DNA from 4 places in the Kocuria sp. CPCC 205231 genome. Region 2 is predicted to be linked to each of the others. Evidence: riboswitches for the same ligand, from Rfam matches in the RefSeq annotation. Region 2 holds a riboswitch; each other region holds the start of a gene.

Region 1 (4,874 bases), on a different contig from region 2:
GACCGCCCAGGAGCGTGCGGAGCTGGGCGCGCACGCGGACCTCCTGCCGCTCTTCTCCTGACCCTCCCCCCTCCGCGAGGTCGCCGACACGTGCAATCCCGCGGAGGAAGAAGGAGGGGGAACGGGTTCCGTGCCAGGCTGGGGGCATGAGCCGCAACGACCCCGCCGTCATCGACCGCCTCATGGCACGGCCCGGCCGGTGGGCCGTGGTGGGGTTGACCGGCAACACGGCCCGTCCGGCGCACTCGGTGGCGAAGCGGATCCGGGACGACCTCGGCATGACGATCGTCCCGGTCAACCCGAAGGGCGAGCCGGTGCACGGCGAGCCCGGCCACCGCACGCTCGCCGAGGTCCCGGGGCCGATCGACGTGGTGGACTGCTTCGTGAACTCCCGCCGCGTCGGCGCGGTGGTGGACCAGGCCATCGCCGTGGGCGCCGCCGCGGTGTGGCTGCAGCTGGGCGTCGTCGACGAGGACGCCGCCGCCCGGGCGGAGCGGGCCGGCCTCGACGTGGTCATGGACACCTGCCCCCTGATCGAGCTCCGGTCCCTGCTCCGGCGGGGCTGGACCCTGGACCCGGGCCGGACCCCGCCGCTCGCCCCGCCCGGCTGAACGACCCGGCTGAGCGACCCGGCGGAGCCGCCCGAACCGGGTGGGCGCAGGCCCGATGCGGGCCGGGACCGTCCCCGTGCGGCGGGACCGCACAGGGGTTGCACCCGGTCAGGGGCCACCCGCTAAGCTGTCCCCCGACGACGATGACGAGTCCCGACACGAAGCTCTGGCTGGTCGGGCGGCAACCCTCTCCCGTAGCGGGGTGCCCCAGATGAACATCGGGCCGCGGTGCACGTGCTCCGCGGCAAGTACGGCGCCCACCAGTGCGTCGGACCCGCGGGCAGGTCTCCACGACGCACGGGCGCGGGTCGGCATCGACCCGGGAGGAACACCCCATGAGCAAGCGCATCGCCCTGAACGCCTTCGACATGACCTGCGTGGGCCACCAGGCCCCCGGTCTGTGGAAGCACCCCCGCTCCCGGGCGGACGAGTACAACACGATCGAGTACTGGACGGACGTCGCCCAGGTCCTGGAGAAGGGGCTCTTCGACGCGCTGTTCCTCGCGGACGTCGTCGGGTACTACGACGTCTACCAGAACTCCGCGGCCCCGGTGATCCGGGACGCCACCCAGATCCCGGTCAACGACCCCTTCATGCAGATCTCCGCGATGGCGGCCGTGACGAAGCACCTCGGCTTCGGCGTGACGAGCGCGATCACCTACGAGCAGCCGTACCCGCTCGCCCGGAAGTTCGCGACCCTCGACCACCTCACGAAGGGCCGGATGGGCTTCAACGTGGTGACGTCCTACCTGAAGTCGGCCGCCGAGAACCACGGGCTGACGGAGCAGATCTCCCACGACGAGCGCTACGAGATCGCCGAGGAGTTCATGGAGGTCTGCTACAAGCTCTGGGAGGGCTCCTGGGAGGACGGCGCGGTCCGGCGCGACCGGGTCAACGGGGTCTTCGCCGACCCGGCGCTCGTCCACCCGATCCAGCACCACGGCAGGTACTTCGACGTCCCCGGCATCGGGCTGACCGAGCCGTCCCCGCAGCGCACGCCGCTGATCTTCCAGGCCGGGGCCTCCTCCCGCGGGCGGGCGTTCGCCGGCCGCCACGCGGAGGCGGTGTTCGTGGGCGGCATCCGCCCGGACCTGACCCGGGTGGTGACCGACAAGCTGCGCGACGAGGCGGAGGCCGGCGGGCGGGACCGGGACGACCTCAAGATCTTCGCCATGCTGCACGTGATCGTCGACGAGACCGACGCGAAGGCCGAGCAGAAGCGCCGCGACTACGAGCGGTACGCGGACACCGACGGCGCGCTGGGCCTCGTGGGCGGCTGGTCCGGGCTGGACCTGGGCCGCTACGACGAGAACGACGTCCTGGAGTACATCAAGACCGACTCGATCCAGTCCTTCCTGACCCCCTTCACCACGGCCGACCCGCACAAGAAGTGGACGATCAAGGAGGTCGCCAAGCACATCTCGATGGGCGGCATGGGCGTGCCGATCGTCGGGTCCCCGCAGACCGTGGCCGACGAGCTCGAGCGGTGGATCGACGAGGGCGGGCTGGACGGCATCAACCTCGCCTACCACGTGTCCCCGGGCTCGTTCGAGGACTTCGTGGAGTGGGTCGTGCCGGAGCTGCAGAAGCGCGGCCGCTACCGCACCGGCTACGAGGGCACCACGCTGCGCGAGAACCTCTACGGCAAGGGGCAGACCAAGGTGCTCGGCACCCACCCCGCCGCCGCGTTCCGGGGCGCCTACGCGGGCAGGCCCTCCGCCGCGGACACCCCCGCCCGCCAGCTGGCCCTCTGACCCCCGTCCCCTGACCCCGCGGCTCCGCCGAGAGCACGGGGCAGGGCACGGACGAGGGGCCCCCGCGTGCGGGGGCCCCTCGTCCGTGCCGGGTCAGGACGCCGGTGCGGCGCTCCAGCGCAGCAGGGCCGCGACGTCCGTGCCGTGGGGCAGCGCCCCCGGCGGCACGAAGACGGGGCGGCCGTCGGTCAGCACCGCGGCGCGCACCAGCGCGGCGTCGGCGGAGACCCGGCCCAGCACGCCGGCGCCCACGGCCTCCGACTCCTCCAGGGCGATCCACGGCTCGGCGTCCAGGGCGATGAGCTGCTGCTCCGTGTCCAGGTGGGTGTCGTCGATCAGCAGCGTCTCCGCCTGGGCCTGCTGCAGGGCGGAGACCACGGGCGCCATCCCCGAGACGGCGGTGGGGTCCGCGCGTCCCTGCTGCTCGGCGAGCCGCTCGAGCAGCGCCTGCTGGCGGTGCGCCACGACCTCCGCCACGCGCTCCTCGACCTGGTGGTCGAAGTCGGCGGACTTGCTGCCCTCCGCCCGGGTGTTGGCGTCCACGACGCTCAGCATCCCCCGGCTCGCCTTGGACAGCTGCTCCTCGACCAGGCCCCGGGCCCGCAGGTCCCCGGCCAGGACGACGAGCTGGGCCCCGCTCTCGGCCACGACCTTGTCGATCTGCTCGGCCACCTGCTCGGTGTTGCGCCGCCACACGTCCTCCGTGTGCCGCTGCCAGCGCCCCTGCGACCAGCCGCCCCCGGGGAACTTCTTCAGGTGCTCGGTCTCGCCCTCGATCTGCTGCTCGTCCGCGGCCCGGACGCGGCTGGCGTGCTGGAGGCAGATCTCGCCGCCGTCCCGGCCCACCTCGGCGACCACGTACGGGAAGTCGTCCGGGCGGTGCCGGAACAGGGGAGTGAGATCGGGGACGTCCTCCACCTGGACGACACCGCTGCCGGCCCGGGGCCCGGGGAGGACCTCGTCGATCTCCACGGTGCCTCCGCGCACCAGCAGGTACCGGCACACCGGGTCCGGCACGCCCTCGGCCGGGCGCACGGCGGCCTCCACCGCGGCGAGGTCGGCCTTGCTCGCACCCTGGCGCTCCAGCTCTCGGCAGATGTTCTCCGGAAGCACGTCGATGGCGTGCAGCGAGTCGACGGTGCCGGTGCTGATGTCCGTGTACACGGTGCACCAGGGGCCCTTGCTCTTGAACAGTTCGGCGTAGCGGTGGAATCGGCTCGTCATGATCGACAACTCCTGCTGTTGAGCGGTGCTTCCTGTGGTGCAGACCACGTTATCCGACCACCAGGGGGCTGGGAACAGACGACCCGACGAGTAGGGTCGGAGGCACACGACCGGCCCCACGGCCGGTGGTCCCGCAGGTCCCACGACGCAGGAGGCAGTCATGAGCGACGTACCCGAGTACGACGAGGCCGACCGGCTCGAGCAGTCGATCGACGCCGATCAGCAGGATCTCGACGACCAGGACGAGGAGGCTCCGGTGCACGCGCCCGACCGCTCGGAGGCGTCCTCCCTCGAGGCGAACCCCGACGACCTCGTGGAGCAGGACCAGGAGGTCGTCCTCGACGAGCCGCAGGAGGTCTCCACGCTCGAGGAGGAGTGAGCCGCGCACCGCGCGGGGGCAAGGACCCCGCGCGGTGCGTCACACCGCGGACCAGCCGCCGTCCGAGGGCATGATCACGCCGTTGACGTTGGAGGCGTCGTCGCTCGCGAGGAAGGCGATGACGGCGGCGACCTGCTCTGCCGTGGCCGTGGCACCGGGGGCGACCGCGTTGGTGCGGATGCCGTCCGCGGCGTGCGTGAGGGCGGTGCTCTTCGTCAGCCCGGCCACGGCGTGCTCGGAGGCGGTGTAGGCCGCGCCCGCGGCGGAGCCGCGCAGGGCCGCCTCGGAGGCCACGTTGACGATCGCTCCCCGTCCGGAGGCCCGGAGCAGCGGGATCGCCGCGCGGGCCACGGCGCCGCCCTCTTCATGGTGGTGCGGAACGGGCCCGGAAAAACTTCCCGGAAAAAATGTGACCTGCTGCATCCACGGAGGGGTCAACGGCGGTAGTACGGGTGCAAGGTCGATTCCGCTTCCGCCAGGGAGCCCGTTCAAGGAGCAGTTACCATGCGCAAGACCCTTTCCGCCGCAGCAGTCCTCGGCCTCGGTGCCGGTGCCCTCAGCATGAGCCCGGCGTTCGCCGCCGAGCACGCCGAGCTCTCCGTGCTCCACGGCGTCCCCGACACCGTCGTGGACGTCTACGTCAACGGTGAGCTCACCCTCGACGACTTCGAGCCGGGCACCCTGGCCGGCCCGCTGGAGCTGCCCGCCGGCAGCTACGACCTGGCCATCACGGCCCCCGACGCCGCCGACGCCTCGGAGCCGATCATCGGTCCCGTCACCGCCGACCTGCAGACCGGGATGAGCTACACGGCCGCGGCCCACCTCGACGCCGAGGGCAACCCCACGGCCGCCCTGTTCACCAACGACATGTCCGAGATCGAGGCCGGGAAGTCGCACCTGACCGTC
Region 2 (4,874 bases):
ACGAGCCCGCCGTCCTCGACGTCGAACACGCACAGGTCCGTGACGATGCGGTCGACCACGCGCACCCCGGTGAGCGGGAGATCGCACTCGGTCTTGATCTTGGCGGAGCCGTCCTTGGTGACGTGCTCGGTCAGCACGACGACGCGCGGGGTGCCGGCCACCAGGTCCATGGCGCCGCCCATCCCCTTGACCATCTTGCCGGGGATCATCCAGTTGGCGAGATCGCCGGTGCCGGAGACCTGCATGGCGCCGAGGATCGCGATCTTGACGTGGCCGCCGCGGATCATCCCGAAGGACGTGGCGGAGTCGAAGATGGAGGCCCCGGGCAGCAGTGTGATGGTCTGCTTGCCGGCGTTGATGAGGTCCGGGTCCTCGTCGCCCTCGTAGGGGAACGGGCCCATGCCGAGCACGCCGTTCTCGGACTGCAGCACCACGTCGACGCCCTCGGGCAGGTTGTTGGCCACGAGGGTGGGGATGCCGATGCCGAGGTTGACGTAGTCGCCGTCGGAGAGCTCGACGGCGGCGATCGCCGCCATCTCGTCGCGGGTCCAGCTCATGCCTGGTCTCCGTTCTGCTGGGCGGCCCGCCCGGCGGGGCGGGGGCGGACGGTGCGCTGCTCGATGTCCTTGGGCGCGCCGCTGTATTGCGCGACGTGCTGGACGTAGACGCCCGGGGTCACGATGTGGTCGGGGTGGATCTCGCCGACCGCCACGACGTGCTCGACCTCGGCGAAGGTGACCTTCCCGGCGGTCGCGACGATCGGGTTGAAGTTGCGCGCGGTGTAGCGGTAGACGAGGTTGCCGTCGGCGTCCCCGGTGTGGGCGTGGACCAGGGCGATGTCGGCGACGATGCCGCGCTCCTGCACGTAGGTCTCGCCGTCGAACTCGGCGTGCGGCTTGCCCTCGGCCACGAGGGTGCCGACCCCGGTCTTCGTGTAGAAGGCGGGGATGCCCGCGCCGCCGGCCCGGAGCCGCTCGGCGAGGGTGCCCTGGGGGTTGAACTCGACCTCGAGCTCGCCGTCCAGGTACTGCTGGGCGAACAGCTTGTTCTCGCCCACGTAGGAGGCGAGGACCTTCTTCACCTGGCGGTTCTCGAGCAGGACCCCGAGGCCCTTGCCGTCCACGCCCATGTTGTTGGAGACCACCGTGAGGTCCGTGACCCCGGAGTCCCGCACCGCGTCGATGAGATCCCGGGGGATCCCGCTCAGCCCGAACCCGCCCACGGCGAGCGTCATGCCGTCCCGCAGGCTCTCCGCCAGCAGCTCGGCGGCGTTGTCTCTGACCTTGGACACCCTTGTCCCTTCCTCTCGTCGGACTGTGACCCAGCACTCAATCTAGGGAGCCTCCACATGCCGGTCAACAGATCCGGCGGCACGACGGCGCTTCTCCTCAGCATCCGGCCATTCGTCCCCCGACTGTCCATATAGTGGAGTCATGGGACAGGAGCGGACGACGGGCCAGGGGACCCAGGTGGTCCACCGGGTGGGGCAGCTGCTGCGGGCCGTCGCGGGGCGGGAACGGGGCAGCACGGTGGCGGAGCTCGCCGCCGAGACCGGGCTGACCCGCCCCACCGTGCACCGGCTGCTCACGGGACTGGCCGAGGAGGGCCTCGTGGACCGCGACGCCGGGACCGGGGCCTGGCAGCTGGGCCCCGAGCTGTACGTGCTGGGCGCGGTGGCGGCCCACCGCTATCCGATCCGGGAGCTGGCCGGGCCCTCGCTGCGCCGGCTCGCGGAGGCCACCGGCGAGAGCGCGTTCCTCTCGGTCCGCCGGGGGCTGGAGACGGTCTGCCTGGCGCGCGTGGAGGGCGCCTTCCCCATCCGCTCCCACGTCCTCTACGAGGGGCTGCGGCTGCCGCTCGGCGTGGCCTCGGCAGGGCTGGCGGTCCTGGCCCACCTCCCGGACGCGGAGGTGGACCGGGTCCTCGCGGCCACGGCCGGGGCCCGCGCCGAGTGGGGCCCGCTGCACACGCCCGAGCGGATCCGGGAGCTGCTCGCGGACGTCCGGCGGGAGGGCTTCGCCGTGAACCCGGGGCTGATCGTCGAGGGCAGCTGGGGCATGGCCGCCGCGGTCTTCGACGCGACGGGCGCGCCGGTCTACGCGCTGAGCCTCACGGGCATCGAGCCCCGGTTCAGCGGCGAGCGCCGGCAGCTCCTGGGCCGGGCCCTGCTCACGGAGGCCCACCGGCTCTCCCGGGAGCTGGGTCACCGCTGAGCGGCCCGGGGCGGGCTCAGCGCGCCGTCCAGCCGCCGTCCATCGTGTAGGAGGCCCCGGTGACCATGGACGCGTGCGGTCCGGCCAGCCACGCGACCAGGCTGCCGACGTCCTCCGGGTCCACGAGCTTCTTGATCGGCGTCTCGCCGAGCATGATCCGCTCCACCACCTCGGACTCGGGGATCCCGTGCACCCTCGCCTGGTCGGCGATCTGCTTCTCGACGAGCGGGGTGCGCACGTAGCCGGGGTTGATGCAGTTGCTCGTCACCCCGTGGGCCGCGCCCTCCACCGCGACGGTCTTGGACAGCCCCTCCAGGCCGTGCTTCGCCGAGACGTAGGCGCTCTTGTAGGGGGACGCCCGCAGCCCGTGCACGGAGGAGACGTTGATGACGCGCCCCCAGCCCCGCTCGTACATGTGCGGCAGCGCGGCGCGCACCAGCAGGAACGGGGACTCCAGCATCAGCACCAGGATCCGGTGGAAGTCCGCGGGGTCGAACTCCTGGAGGGGGGCGACCTTCTGGATGCCGGCGTTGTTGACCAGCACGTCGACCTCGAGGCTCAGCTCGGCGAGCGCCGCGGTGTCGAGCAGGTCGACGGCCCACGCGCGGCCGCCGAGCTCGTCCGCGACGCGCTGCGCCCCGGCCTCGTCGACGTCGGCCACGACCACGTGCGCGCCGGAGCCGGCGAGGGCCCGGGCGGCGGCCAGGCCGATGCCGCTCGCGCCACCGGTGACGAGCGCCGTGCGGCCCTCGAGGTCCTGCTGCTGGGGCGTCTGGGACATGGGGGTCCTTCCTCTGGTCCGTCGTGCCCGCGGGGTGAGGGGCACGGATCACCGCCACGGTATGTGATCCAGGCCATGTTCGCGAAGGACAGCTCCTCCCGGGAGTGCGCGCCGGGTCGCGTCACACGGCGTCATGTCCGTCATCCGGGCGCCGAATGGCGCAGCGCGCACGGGTGCGCTTGGATGACAGGGTCACCATCCAGAGCGGCCGAGAGATCTGGCTCGACGACGCCGCAGCAACCCGGGCGACGGCATCCCCGTCCCGCCTCCGGTGCTACCGCCAGGACCGATGGAAAGGACGCACGACCCATGCTGCGAAGCGCCGACCGCATCCGCACGACCCACGCCGGGTCCCTCCCGCGCACCCCGGCGCTGCTCGAGGCCAACCGGGCGAAGGGGGCCGTCCCGGAGGCGGAGTACGACCGGCTCCTGCAGGACTCGGTGGTCGACGTGGTCCGCCGACAGCGCGAGCTCGGGATCGACGTGGTCAACGACGGCGAGTACGGCCACGTCATGGCCGCGGAGGTCGACTACGGCGCGTGGTGGCACTACGTCTTCGCCCGGATCTCGGGCCTCACCCCCGGCGACGTGGACCTGTGGGAGCAGGAGCCGCAGCGCTCCTCGCCCGGCAGGGTGGTCCTGACGAGCTTCGGGGACCGCCGGGACCGCCGGCTCTTCCACGAGGCGTACACGGACCCCTCCTCGGGCATCACCACGGGCAAGCAGGCGCCGTTCCCGAAGATCACCGGGAAGCTGGAGTACACGGGCCACGCGGCGCTGGAGGCGGACATCCGCAACCTCAAGGCCGGGCTGCAGGCCACGGGCGCGAGCGAGGGCTACCTCGCCGCGCTGTCCCCGGGCTCGTGCGCGCGGCTGGAGAACACCCACTACGCGGACGAGGACGAGGTGCTGACCGCCTGCGCCGAGGTGATGCGCGAGGAGTACCGGGCGATCACCGACGCCGGGCTGATCGTGCAGATCGACGACCCGTCCATCGCGGAGAACTGGGACCAGGTCAATCCCGAGCCCGGCGTGGAGGACTACCTCGCGTTCACCCGCAAGCGGGTCGAGGCCCTCAACTACGCCCTCGAGGGCATCCCGGAGGAGCAGGTGCGCTTCCACCTGTGCTGGGGCTCCTGGCACGGCCCGCACACCACGGACCTCGGGTTCGAGCTCCTGGTGGAGCTCATGCTCTCCATCAGGGCCGGCGGCTACAGCTTCGAGGCCGCCAACGCCCGGCACGAGCACGAGTGGAAGGTCTGGCAGGACCACGAGCTGCCCGAGGGCAAGATCATCATCCCGGGGATCGTCTCCCACGCCACCAACGTGGTGGAGCACCCGGAGCTGGTGGCCGACCGGATCGAGCGCTTCGCCCGCCAGGTGGGCCGCGAGAACGTGATCGCCTCGACCGACTGCGGCCTGGGCGGGCGGATCCATCCGCAGATCGCCGCGGCGAAGCTCGAGACCCTCGCCCGCGGGGCCGAGCTCGCCTCCCGCCGGCTCTGGTCCTGACCGGCCCCCGACCTTCCCGCAGACCCTCAGGAGGACACGCATGACCATGCAGAACACCGACCACGTGCAGACCACCCACGTGGGCTCCCTGCCGCGGACCCCGCGGCTGCTCGAGGCCAACCAGCGGCACGCCGAGGGCGCCATCACGTTCGAGCAGCTCACCGACGAGCTCGCCGTGGGCGTCGAGGACGTGGTGCGCCGGCAGCGCGAGATCGGCGTGGACGTGGTCAACGACGGCGAGTACGGGCACACGATGTCCAGCGCGGTCGACTACGGCGCGTGGTGGAACTACTCCTTCTCCCGCCTCGGCGGGCTCACCCCGACCGACGAGGACCGGTGGGCGTCCACGGAGAAGAGGCGCTCCTCGC
Region 3 (4,874 bases), on a different contig from region 2:
GCCAGGAACAGCGCGGTGAAGCCGCCCTCCTCGAGGGTGCGGGCCAGGGACGTCCAGTACTCGAGCGTGTCGAAGCCGGTGACCCCGGCCTCCGGGTGGCGCCACAGTCCCGGTGACTGGTGCACGGGCACCATCATGTCGAAGGCGTTCAGCAGCAGGGGGCGGCTCATACGGTGGTCCTCTCGGGGGTGGTCCGGGTGGCGCTCGCGGCGGCGGGGGTCGCGGCGGCCGGGGCGGCCGCGGTCCGGCCGGAGTGCAGGTCGGTGAGCTCGGTGCCGCGCTGGTCGCGGGCGGGGTCCTTCGCGGCCAGGGCGGCGACGACGGAGAGCACGGCCAGCACGGAGAGGTAGCCGGCGATCAGCCACGGGGTGTCCCCGCCGGCGGCGAAGAGCAGGGCGGCGATCATCGGCATCAGCCCGCCGCCCAGGACGGTGCCGACCTGGTAGCCGAAGCTCACCCCCGAGTACCGCACGTGCACGGGGAACTGCTCGGCGAACCAGGCCGCCTGCGGGCCGTAGATCGCGTCGTGGACGAGGTTGATGCCGAGGATCACCACGAGCGGCAGCAGGGCGAGCGGGCCGGTCTCGAGGAAGGCGAACAGCACCCAGCCGAAGACGCCGATCGCCGCGTAGGCGCTCACCGAGACGACCTTCCGGCCCACCCGGTCGGACAGCCAGGCCCAGAACGGGGTGGAGAACAGGCCGATGGCCGAGGCGATCATCACCGCGGTCACGCCCGCGGCGCTGTCCCCGCGCACGTCCCGCAGGTAGGTCAGCATGTAGACCGTCACCAGGTAGTAGACGGCGTTCTGGGCCAGGCGCAGGCCGATCGTGACCAGCACCGGGCGGCGGTGGTGGGTGAGCAGCTCCCGCAGGGGGGCCTTGGCCACGTTGCCCGAGGCGCGGTGCTCCAGGAACTCCGGGGCGTCGGCCACGCCGAGTCGGATCCACAGACCCACCGCCACGAGCAGGGCCGAGAGCAGGAAGGGGATGCGCCAGCCGTAGGCGGCGAACTGCTCCTCGCTCATGACGTTCTGCACGATGAAGAACGCGCCGGTGGCCAGCAGCATGCCGGCGGAGGAGCCGATCTGGGTGAAGGAGCCGAAGAACCCGCGGTGCCGGGCCGGTGAGTGCTCCACGCTCAGCAGCGCGGAGCCGCCCCACTCCGCGCCGGCGGACAGGCCCTGGAGGATGCGCAGGAGCACGAGCCCGACGACGGCCCACCAGCCGATCACGTCGTAGGTGGGCAGCAGGCCGATCAGGGTGGAGGCCACGCCCATGAGCAGCAGGGAGGCCACCAGCAGCGCCTTGCGGCCGATCCGGTCCCCCAGGTGCCCGGCGATGATCCCGCCCAGGGGCCGGGCGATCACCCCGACCGCGAGGGTGGCGAAGGACGCGACGATGCCGCCGAGCTCGGTGGCCATGGGGAAGAACTGGACGTTGAAGACCAGCGCGGCGGCGGTGCCGTAGAGGTAGAAGTCGTACCACTCGATGGTGGTGCCGGCGAAGGCCGAGGCCAGGACGCGCTTCTTGCCGTGGACGACGCTGGTGCGTCCCGCGGCGGCCGCGGCCGTGGTCGGGGTCGGGGTGCTCATGCGTCAGGCTCCTGGGGTTCGGTCGGCGACGGTCGTGGCGTCGGGCGTGGCATCGGTCGTCGCACCGGGCGTGGCGTCGGGCGTGGCATCGGTCGTCGCACCGGGCGTGGCGTCGGTCCTGGCGTCGCCGATGGCGTTCAGGCCCTCCGGCAGGGTCCCGTTGATGAGGTAGTCGCCGAGGGCGCGGGCGCGGAAGGCGATCGGGTTGTGGGTGGCCACGGTCTGGGCGTTGCGCCAGTGCCGGTCCAGGCCCTTGGCCGTGGACGTGGCGGAGGCGCCCACGGTGAGGAACAGGTCCTGGGCCGCGCCGAGCGCCAGCTCCGGCACGGTGACCTGGGCGTGCTCCACGGCGATCTCGGACTCGTGCAGCGCCGCCGGGAGGCTCCCGGTGAACTCCGGCCGGTCGGCGCCGGCCGCTGCGGCGGCGGCGATCCCGTCGTCCAGGGCGCGGGCGGCGTGCAGCACGGTGGCCTCGGCGGCGAAGGCCTTGGCGGAGATCCGGCCGGTGGCCTCCTGGATCAGCGGGTCGTCGCGGAACGGCAGGCCGAGCCCGGTGTTGAAGGTCCGCCGGCGTCCGGCGATGGTCTCCACCGCGTCCCGCCGGGCCGCCCGGGCGATGCCGGCCAGCACGGCCAGCAGCACGAGCTGGAAGAAGGCGGCCTCGTGGACGGCCTCCGCGCTGCCGGCGGTGCGGTCCAGCACGGCGTCGTCCGGGACGCGCACCCGGTCGAAGACCGCGGTGCCGGTGCCGGTGAGCTTCTGCCCGAAGCCGTCCCAGTCGTCCTCGAGCGTCACGCCCTCGGCGTCCGTGGCGACGACGGCGAAGCGGCGCCCGTCCCGGCCGTCCAGCGCGGCCGAGACGCGGGTGTAGTCGCAGAAGACGGAGCCGGTGGCGTAGAACTTCCGGCCGGTGAGCTCCCAGCCCTCGGCGGTCCGGCTCAGCACGGTGTTCAGGGTGCCGAGCGCGTTGCCGCCCTTCTCCGTGGAGGCGTTGCCGACGGTGGCCCCGGCCAGCACCCGCGGGTACCAGACCTCCTGGAGCTCCCGGGGCAGGAAGCGCAGGGACTCCACGAAGCCGTGGTGGGAGCGGTACAGGTGGGCGATGTTGGAGTCCGCCTCGGCCAGGTCGACCAGCAGCCGGGTGAAGTCCTCGAGGCTGACCCCGGGACCGCCGTGGGCCGCCGGCACGCGCAGGACGCCGAACCCGGCCCGGTCCAGCCGGCGGACCTCCGCGTAGGGCAGCGCGCGCCGGAGGTCCCGGTCCAGGGAGCCGGCGGCGATCTCCGCGAACAGCGGCCGGAAGTGCTCCCGCAGCCCGGCGTAGTCCGCGGGCAGGCCGGCGGCGGGATTCGTGCCGGCGCGGGGATGGGCGGTGGTCTCCTCGACCGTGCTCGGGGTCATGCGGTGGTCCTCTCGGTCGCACCGAGGATTGCCGGCCGCCCACTCGCGCCAGTGGCTGGTCCGGTGACGGCAGCGCCGGACGCTGACGTCACGGACCGACTGCAGATCCGGGATCTCCATCGGTTCTGGCGTTAGCACCCTGACCCCTGGGAAGGACGGGTTGCTGCGGCGTCGTCGAGCCAGATCTCTCGGCCGCTCTGAATGGTGACGTCTGACATGGCACCAGACCACCGAGGTCCGGTGCCACCGGATGACGTCCGGACGTCATCGGAGGTCACGACGACGTCACAGACCGTCACCTCGGCCCGCGTGGTGTACGGCTCCGGCGCGGCACGCCCTCCGCCCCGGACGGAAGAGGGGCGGGGGAGAACGGGGCCGGGGCGCCGACCGGCTCAGTAGACCGGCTTGTCCGGCTCCACCTGCGCCACCCAGGCCAGCACCCCGCCCTCGAGGTGCCGGACCCGTTCCTCCCGCCCGGCGAAGAACGGCCGCAGCGCGGCGAGCGCCGTCGCGGAGCGGGCCCCGGCCTTGCAGTGCAGCACGAGGTCCGCGCCGCGGGCCTCCCGGGGCAGTGCGTCCGCGCCGCGGTCCAGGATCTCCTGCAGCGGCACGGGCACGGCGCCGTCGATGGCCACGAGCTCCCGCTCCCAGTCCTCGCGCACGTCCACCAGGGCGAAGGTCGCCTCCCCGCGCTCCCGGTGCTCCAGCAGCCGGGCCAGCTCAGCCGCCGCGACGGTCTCGGAGGGACCCGCCCCGGGCAGCGCGCACACGGCCTCGGGCGCGGCGACCGCGGTGACCGGGGCGGCGCCGGGATCCGGGTCCAGGCGCATCTCGCGCCAGGTCATCGCGAGCGCGTCGTGCAGCAGCACCCGCCCGAGCAGGGGCTCCCCGGTGCCGGTGACGAGCTTGACGGCCTCGGTGACCATGACCGCGCCGACGGTCGCGGGGAGCATGCCGAAGACCCCGCCCTCGGCGCAGCTGGGCACCTCCCCGTCCGGCGGGGCCTCGGGGTAGAGGTCCCGGTAGGTGGGTCCGTGCCCGGCCCAGAACACGCTGACCTGGCCCTCGAAGCGCAGGATGGAGCCCCAGACGCAGGGCGTGCCGGTCAGGGCGGCGGCGTCGCTGACCACGTACCGGGTCGCGAAGTTGTCGGCGCCGTCCAGGACCAGGTCGTACCGGCCGACGATGTCCACGGCGTTGTCCGCGTCCAGCCGGACGGGGTGGGTGCGGACCTCCACCAGCGGGTTGAGCGCGGTGACGGCCTCGGCGGCGGAGACGGCCTTGGGGCGGCCGACGTCGGCGGTGGTGTGCACCACCTGGCGCTGCAGGTTGGAGACCGCCACGACGTCGTCGTCGACGATCCCGAGGGTCCCCACCCCGGCCGCGGCGAGGTACTGCAGGGCGGGGGACCCGAGTCCCCCGGCACCGATGACGAGCACGCGGGCGTTCCGCAGCCGCCGCTGGCCGAGGGGCCCGATCCCGGGCAGGGTCAGGTGCCGGGCGTATCGCTCGAGCTCCTCGCGGGTCAGCCCGGGGCCGGGCTCCACGAGCGGGGGCAGCGGGCTCACGGCCGCTCCCCCACGGGCGCCCAGTCCCCGCGCGGCACGTCCGCCGGGCGGGCGGCCGGCCCGTCAGCCGGTCCGGCCCCGGCGGCGTCCGCGTCGATCCGCCCGGCCATCGGCGAGGACGCCTGGGCGTGGCGGCGGGCCGGGATGCGCCCGGCGCCGGCGGCGAGCCGGCCGGCGAGCACGGCGTGGCGCATCGCGGTGGCCATCGCCACCGGGTCCTGGGCGCGGGTGACGGCGCTGGCCAGCAGCACGGCGTCGCAGCCCAGCTCCATGGCCAGGGCGGCCTCGGAGGCGGTGCCGATCCCGGCGTC
Region 4 (4,874 bases), on a different contig from region 2:
GCCGCGGACTGCTGGGACAGGGGCACGGAGATCGCGTAGCCGTTGTTCTGCACGAAGAACACGACCGGCAGCTTGAACACGGCCGCGAAGTTCAGGGCCTCGTGGAAGTCGCCCTCGCTGGTGGCGCCGTCCCCGCACATCGCCAGGACCACGGTGTCCTCGCCGCGCAGCTTGGCGGCGTGGGCCACGCCCACCGCGTGCAGCAGCTGGGTGGTGAGCGGGGTCGACTGGATGCCCACGTGGTGCTCGTGCGGGTCGTAGCCGCTGTGCCACTCGCCGCGGAAGATCGCCATGACCTGCATCGGGTCCACGCCCTTGGTCATGACCGCCACGGTGTCCCGGTAGGTGGGGAACAGCCAGTCGCCCTCCTCGAGGCACAGGGCGGCCGCCACCTGGCAGGCCTCCTGGCCGTGGCTGGACGGGTAGACGGCCATCCGGCCCTGGCGGACCAGCGCGGAGTTCTGGTCGTTGACCCGCCGCCCGACCACCAGCTTCTCGTAGGCGCCCAGCAGGACGTCCGGGGCCGGCAGCGGGTACTCGTGGCCGGGGCCGGTGCCCTGCTCCTCGGGGGCGAGCAGCCGCCCGCTCGGGTCGACCATGCGGATCTCGCCGCGGGCCGGGAGCATGTACTGCTCCGGTGTGATGCCGAAGCTCTGGGAGGCCCGGAGGATCGGGTCCTCGGGGGTCTCGACGGTCTGGCTCATGGTGTCCCCTCGGTCGGTCCCCGGTGCGGCCGCGGTCCGGGGAGGGCAGGAAGGTGGTGCGGCTCTGTCTCCCCAGTATGGGAACCGGGCATGGTTCGTATCCACAGAGCGGGGAAAATGCAGAAGTCTGAGACGGACAGTGCACCGCGCGTGGACGAAATGTTCTAGTGTGGCGTGGAGCACACGCATTCGTCCGACACGTTCCGGGCCCCGCGCCCGACCCGCCCCGAAGGAGCCCGCCGTGCCCTCGACCCCCGTGCCGCTGGACGAGACCGACCGGAAGATCCTCGCGGAGCTGTCCCGGGAAGCGAGGCAGTCCGTGACGGCGATCGCCGCGGCCGTGCACGTCTCCCGCGCCCACGCCTACGCCCGGATCAACCGGCTCCGGGACGAGGGGGTGATCCTGCGCTTCAGCACCGTGATCGACCCGGTCCGGGCGGGCCTGCAGGCCTCCGCGTACGTGACGCTCAAGCTCCAGCAGAACACCTGGCGGGAGCTGTGCGCCCAGCTCCAGGCGATCCCCGCCGTGCACCACATCGCCCTGGTGGGCGGGAACTTCGACGTCATGCTCCTCGTGCGGGCCGTGGACACCGTGCACCTGCGGCAGGTGATCTTCGAGCACGTCCAGCAGCTGCCCGGCGTGGTGGACACCCAGACGTTCCTGATCTTCGAGGACATCGACACCCGGGCCTGACGCGCCGGCCCCGCGCCGGGCCCGGCGCGCACGGCCGGCGTCACGAACCGTCACGGTCGTCATCTTCCGACGCGGAGGGACACCCACTACCTCTGCGCATAGTGTTGTTCCAGCTTCACGAGACGTGACCGCCAAGCTCCGACTTGGTCACGCACCAACCCCATGCTCATTGGGTGGTTCGGATGAGGAAGCGGCCTGCATCTTCCGCGGCGTGCCCACCGGGCCCGCGCGGATGACCGGTGCGGGTAAGAGCAAGGCACAGGAGCAGCGCCATGTCCATCCCCGTGACCGACCACGACCTCGCGACCCGGCAGATCCACGCCGGCACCCACGACCAGGTCGTCCAGCGCACCCTGACGGTGCCGATCTACCAGACCGCGGCCTTCGAGTTCCCGGACTACGAGGCGGCCCGGCAGATGTTCGCCCAGACCCGGGCAGGCTTCACCTACACGCGCACCGGCAACCCCACGGTGGCCGTGCTCGAGCAGCGGATCAGCGACCTCGAGGGCGGCGCGGGCGCCGTGGCGACCGGCTCGGGCCAGTCCGCCGTGGCCGTGGCGCTGCTGGCCCTGCTCGGCCAGGGCGCCGGGAAGCATCTCGTGGCCTCCGAGAAGCTCTACGGGGGCACGGTGGACCTGCTCACCGACTCCTTCGCTGACTACGGCATCGAGGTCTCCTTCGTGGACCCCACCGCCCCGGGGGCGTGGGCCGCGGCCGTGCGCCCCGACACCCGCGCGTTCCTGCTCGAGTCCATCGGCAACCCGCTGGCCACCCTCCCGGACCTGCCCGGGATCGCCGACGTCGCCCGGACCGCCGGCGTGCCCGTCGTCGTCGACAACACCCTCGCGTCCCCGGCCCTGTACCGGCCGCTGGAGAAGGGCGCGGACATCGTGGTGCACTCGGCCACCAAGTTCCTGGGCGGGCACGGCAACGCGCTCGCCGGGGCGGTCGTGGACGGCGGGACCTTCGACTGGTCCGCCCGGCCGGACAAGTGGCCGCAGTTCACCCAGGCCCGCGCCCGCTGGGGCGGACTCAGCCTCGTCGACAAGTGCGCCGCCGCCAGCCCCTACCTGCACCTGGTCCGGGCGAAGTACGTGCACGACCTCGGCACCACGCTCTCCCCGTTCAACGCCAGCCAGATCCTGCAGGGCACCGAGACCCTCGACCTGCGCGTGGCCCGCCACACGGCCTCGGCGCTGGCGGTGGCCGAGTTCCTGGCCGGGCACCCCGCCGTCGCCCGCGTCCACCACCCCGGCGTGCCCGGGGACCCCGGCGCCGGGATCGCGGCCCGGGACTTCCCGCGCGGGACCGGCTCCGTGTTCTCCTTCGACCTCGCCGCCCCGGACGGCGCCGTGGGCCCGTTCATCGACGCGCTCCGGCTGTTCAAGCTGGTCGCCAACATCGGGGACACCCGCAGCCTCGTGGCCCACCCGGCGGCCATGACCCACTGCCGCCTGACCCCCGAGCAGCGCCGGGCCGGCGGGATCGCCGAGACCACGATCCGGCTCTCGATCGGCCTCGAGTCCCCCCAGGACCTCGTGGCCGACCTCGGCCAGGCCCTCGACACCGTCGTCACCGCCGTCCAGACCACCCGGAAGTGAGCCCCGCCATGACGTCCCCCACCGAGACCCGCACCCGCCACCGGGGCTTCACGACCACCGCCGTCCACGCCGGCCAGGAGCCCGACCCGCTGACCGGGGCGGTCATCCCGCCGATCTACCAGACCTCCACGTTCGCCCAGGACGGGATCAACGTGCTGCGCGCCGGGCACGAGTACAGCCGCGGCTCCAACCCCACCCGCAGCGGCTTCGAGGAGCAGCTCGCGGCCCTGGAGCGCGGCGAGCGGGGGTTCGCGTTCGCCTCGGGGATCGCGGCAGAGGACGCCCTGCTGCGCGCCGTGCTGCGCCCGGGCGACCACATCGTGCTCGGCGCCGACGGCTACGGCGGCACCAACCGGCTGATCACCCGGGTCCTCGCCCCGTGGGACATCGGGCACACGCCCGTGGAGATCACGGACCTCGACGCCGTCCGGGCGGCCGTGCGCCCCGGCGCCACGAAGGTGCTGTGGCTCGAGACGCCGTCCAACCCGCTGCTCGGCATCGCCGACGTCGCGGCGTGGGCGCAGCTGGCCCGGGACGCCGGGGCGCTGCTCGTCGTCGACAACACCTTCGCGTCCCCGTACCTGCAGACCCCCCTCGAGCTCGGCGCGCACGCCGTGGTGCACTCCACCACGAAGTACATCGGGGGGCACTCGGACGTGCTCGGCGGCGCCGTGGTCGTGGGCACGGCCCAGTGGCGCGGGGCCCCGCTCGCCGAGGCGGTCGGCTTCCAGCAGTTCGCCGCCGGCGCCGTGGCGGGCCCCCAGGACAGCTACCTGGCCGCCCGCGGGCTCAAGACCCTGAGCCTGCGGATGGAGCGCCACCAGGACAACGCGCAGCGGATCGCCGAGTGGCTCCTGGAGCGCCCCGAGGTCGCGCAGGTGCTCTACCCCGGGCTGCCCGGGCACCCCGGCCACGCGCTCGCCGCCGCGCAGATGCGCGGGTTCGGCGGCATGGTCTCCTTCCGGCTGACCGGCGGGGAGGCCGCGGCCCGGGCGGTGGCGGAGGGCACCCGGCTGTACTCGCTGTCGGTGAGCCTGGGCGGGGTGGAGTCCCTGATCTGCTACCCCTCGGAGATGACGCACGCCTCCGTGAAGGGCACTGCGCTGGCCGTGCCCGTGGACCTGGTGCGGCTCTCGGTGGGCATCGAGGACGTCGAGGACCAGTTGGAGGACCTCGAGCGCGCGCTCACCGCCTGACCGGTCCTTTCCGCCCGGTCGGCTGCGCCGCCGGCGCCGCCGGCGGCGCCGGCGGCGCCGGTTCCGCCGGGTCAGCGGGCGGCGCCCGGTCCGCCCCCTGGGTCCGGCCTGACGGCCGCGTCCGGCTCCGGCCAGGCCGGAGCCGGATCCTCCCGGCCGAGGAGCAGCCGGCGGACCAGGTGCACGAGCATGGCAGTGAACACCATCGCCCAGGCGCTCAGGGCCACCCACAGCCAGACGGCCCCGACCAGACCCACGATCGGCAGGTCGTCCGCGCGGCCCAGATAGATGCTGGCCACGGCGTACATCCCCAGCGGGAAGACCACACTCCACAGCGAGGACTCGTAGCGCAGCGGCACCCGGTGCAGGCGGTGGCGCCACCACCCGGCCGCCACCAGGGCCGGGATCAACCAGGTGGCGAACGCCCAGAAGACCAGGCCCAGACCCGCCACGAGCCCGCGGACCACAGCGACCATCGGGGTGTCGGACATCTCCACGATCCGGGAGGCCGCCAGCACGGTGATGGCGCACGCGCCCATCGCCACCCAGTACGGCGGGGTCAGGTCGACCGGCCGCAGCGGATAGAGCATCATGCGCAGCGTCACGAGCACGCCCGCCGCGGCGTAGAGGAACAGCCCCACGGACCAGCAGGCGACCGCGACGACGGAGAGCACGTGCC

What was found. A riboswitch is a leader RNA that binds a small molecule or an ion and turns the genes downstream of it on or off. The one in region 2 is predicted to bind S-adenosylmethionine.
Region 1: it holds a riboswitch for S-adenosylmethionine, as region 2 does, so the genes downstream of both, RF640_RS08635 (LLM class flavin-dependent oxidoreductase) here and RF640_RS07375 (cobalamin-independent methionine synthase II family protein) in region 2, are expected to answer to the same signal.
Region 3: it holds a riboswitch for S-adenosylmethionine, as region 2 does, so the genes downstream of both, RF640_RS02975 (acyl-CoA dehydrogenase family protein) here and RF640_RS07375 (cobalamin-independent methionine synthase II family protein) in region 2, are expected to answer to the same signal.
Region 4: it holds a riboswitch for S-adenosylmethionine, as region 2 does, so the genes downstream of both, RF640_RS15185 (O-acetylhomoserine aminocarboxypropyltransferase/cysteine synthase family protein) here and RF640_RS07375 (cobalamin-independent methionine synthase II family protein) in region 2, are expected to answer to the same signal.

Annotation. Positions count from the first base shown of each region.
Region 1 is NZ_JAVKPP010000006.1:249,738-254,611, reverse strand. Features, by position in the region: gene RF640_RS08645 (maleylpyruvate isomerase N-terminal domain-containing protein) at 1-61, shown strand, start outside; gene RF640_RS08640 (CoA-binding protein) at 147-611, shown strand; SAM riboswitch class IV at 754-868, shown strand; gene RF640_RS08635 (LLM class flavin-dependent oxidoreductase) at 947-2,365, shown strand; gene RF640_RS08630 (Vms1/Ankzf1 family peptidyl-tRNA hydrolase) at 2,459-3,589, opposite strand; gene RF640_RS08625 (hypothetical protein) at 3,750-3,968, shown strand; gene RF640_RS08620 (SDR family oxidoreductase) at 4,008-4,319, opposite strand; gene RF640_RS08615 (DUF4397 domain-containing protein) at 4,473-4,874, shown strand, end outside.
Region 2 is NZ_JAVKPP010000005.1:266,667-271,540, reverse strand. Features, by position in the region: gene RF640_RS07395 (CoA transferase subunit B) at 1-557, opposite strand, end outside; gene RF640_RS07390 (CoA transferase subunit A) at 554-1,291, opposite strand; gene RF640_RS07385 (IclR family transcriptional regulator) at 1,434-2,213, shown strand; gene RF640_RS07380 (3-hydroxybutyrate dehydrogenase) at 2,230-2,994, opposite strand; SAM riboswitch class I at 3,187-3,290, shown strand; gene RF640_RS07375 (cobalamin-independent methionine synthase II family protein) at 3,304-4,506, shown strand; gene RF640_RS07370 (cobalamin-independent methionine synthase II family protein) at 4,553-4,874, shown strand, end outside.
Region 3 is NZ_JAVKPP010000002.1:287,095-291,968, forward strand. Features, by position in the region: gene RF640_RS02965 (LLM class flavin-dependent oxidoreductase) at 1-170, opposite strand, end outside; gene RF640_RS02970 (MFS transporter) at 167-1,594, opposite strand; gene RF640_RS02975 (acyl-CoA dehydrogenase family protein) at 1,598-2,995, opposite strand; SAM riboswitch class I at 3,109-3,203, opposite strand; gene moeB (molybdopterin-synthase adenylyltransferase MoeB) at 3,388-4,563, opposite strand; gene RF640_RS02985 (thiazole synthase) at 4,560-4,874, opposite strand, start outside.
Region 4 is NZ_JAVKPP010000015.1:71,857-76,730, forward strand. Features, by position in the region: gene RF640_RS15175 (thiamine pyrophosphate-dependent enzyme) at 1-704, opposite strand, end outside; gene RF640_RS15180 (Lrp/AsnC family transcriptional regulator) at 946-1,398, shown strand; SAM riboswitch class IV at 1,512-1,633, shown strand; gene RF640_RS15185 (O-acetylhomoserine aminocarboxypropyltransferase/cysteine synthase family protein) at 1,671-2,999, shown strand; gene RF640_RS15190 (cystathionine gamma-synthase) at 3,008-4,195, shown strand; gene RF640_RS15195 (tellurite resistance/C4-dicarboxylate transporter family protein) at 4,267-4,874, opposite strand, start outside.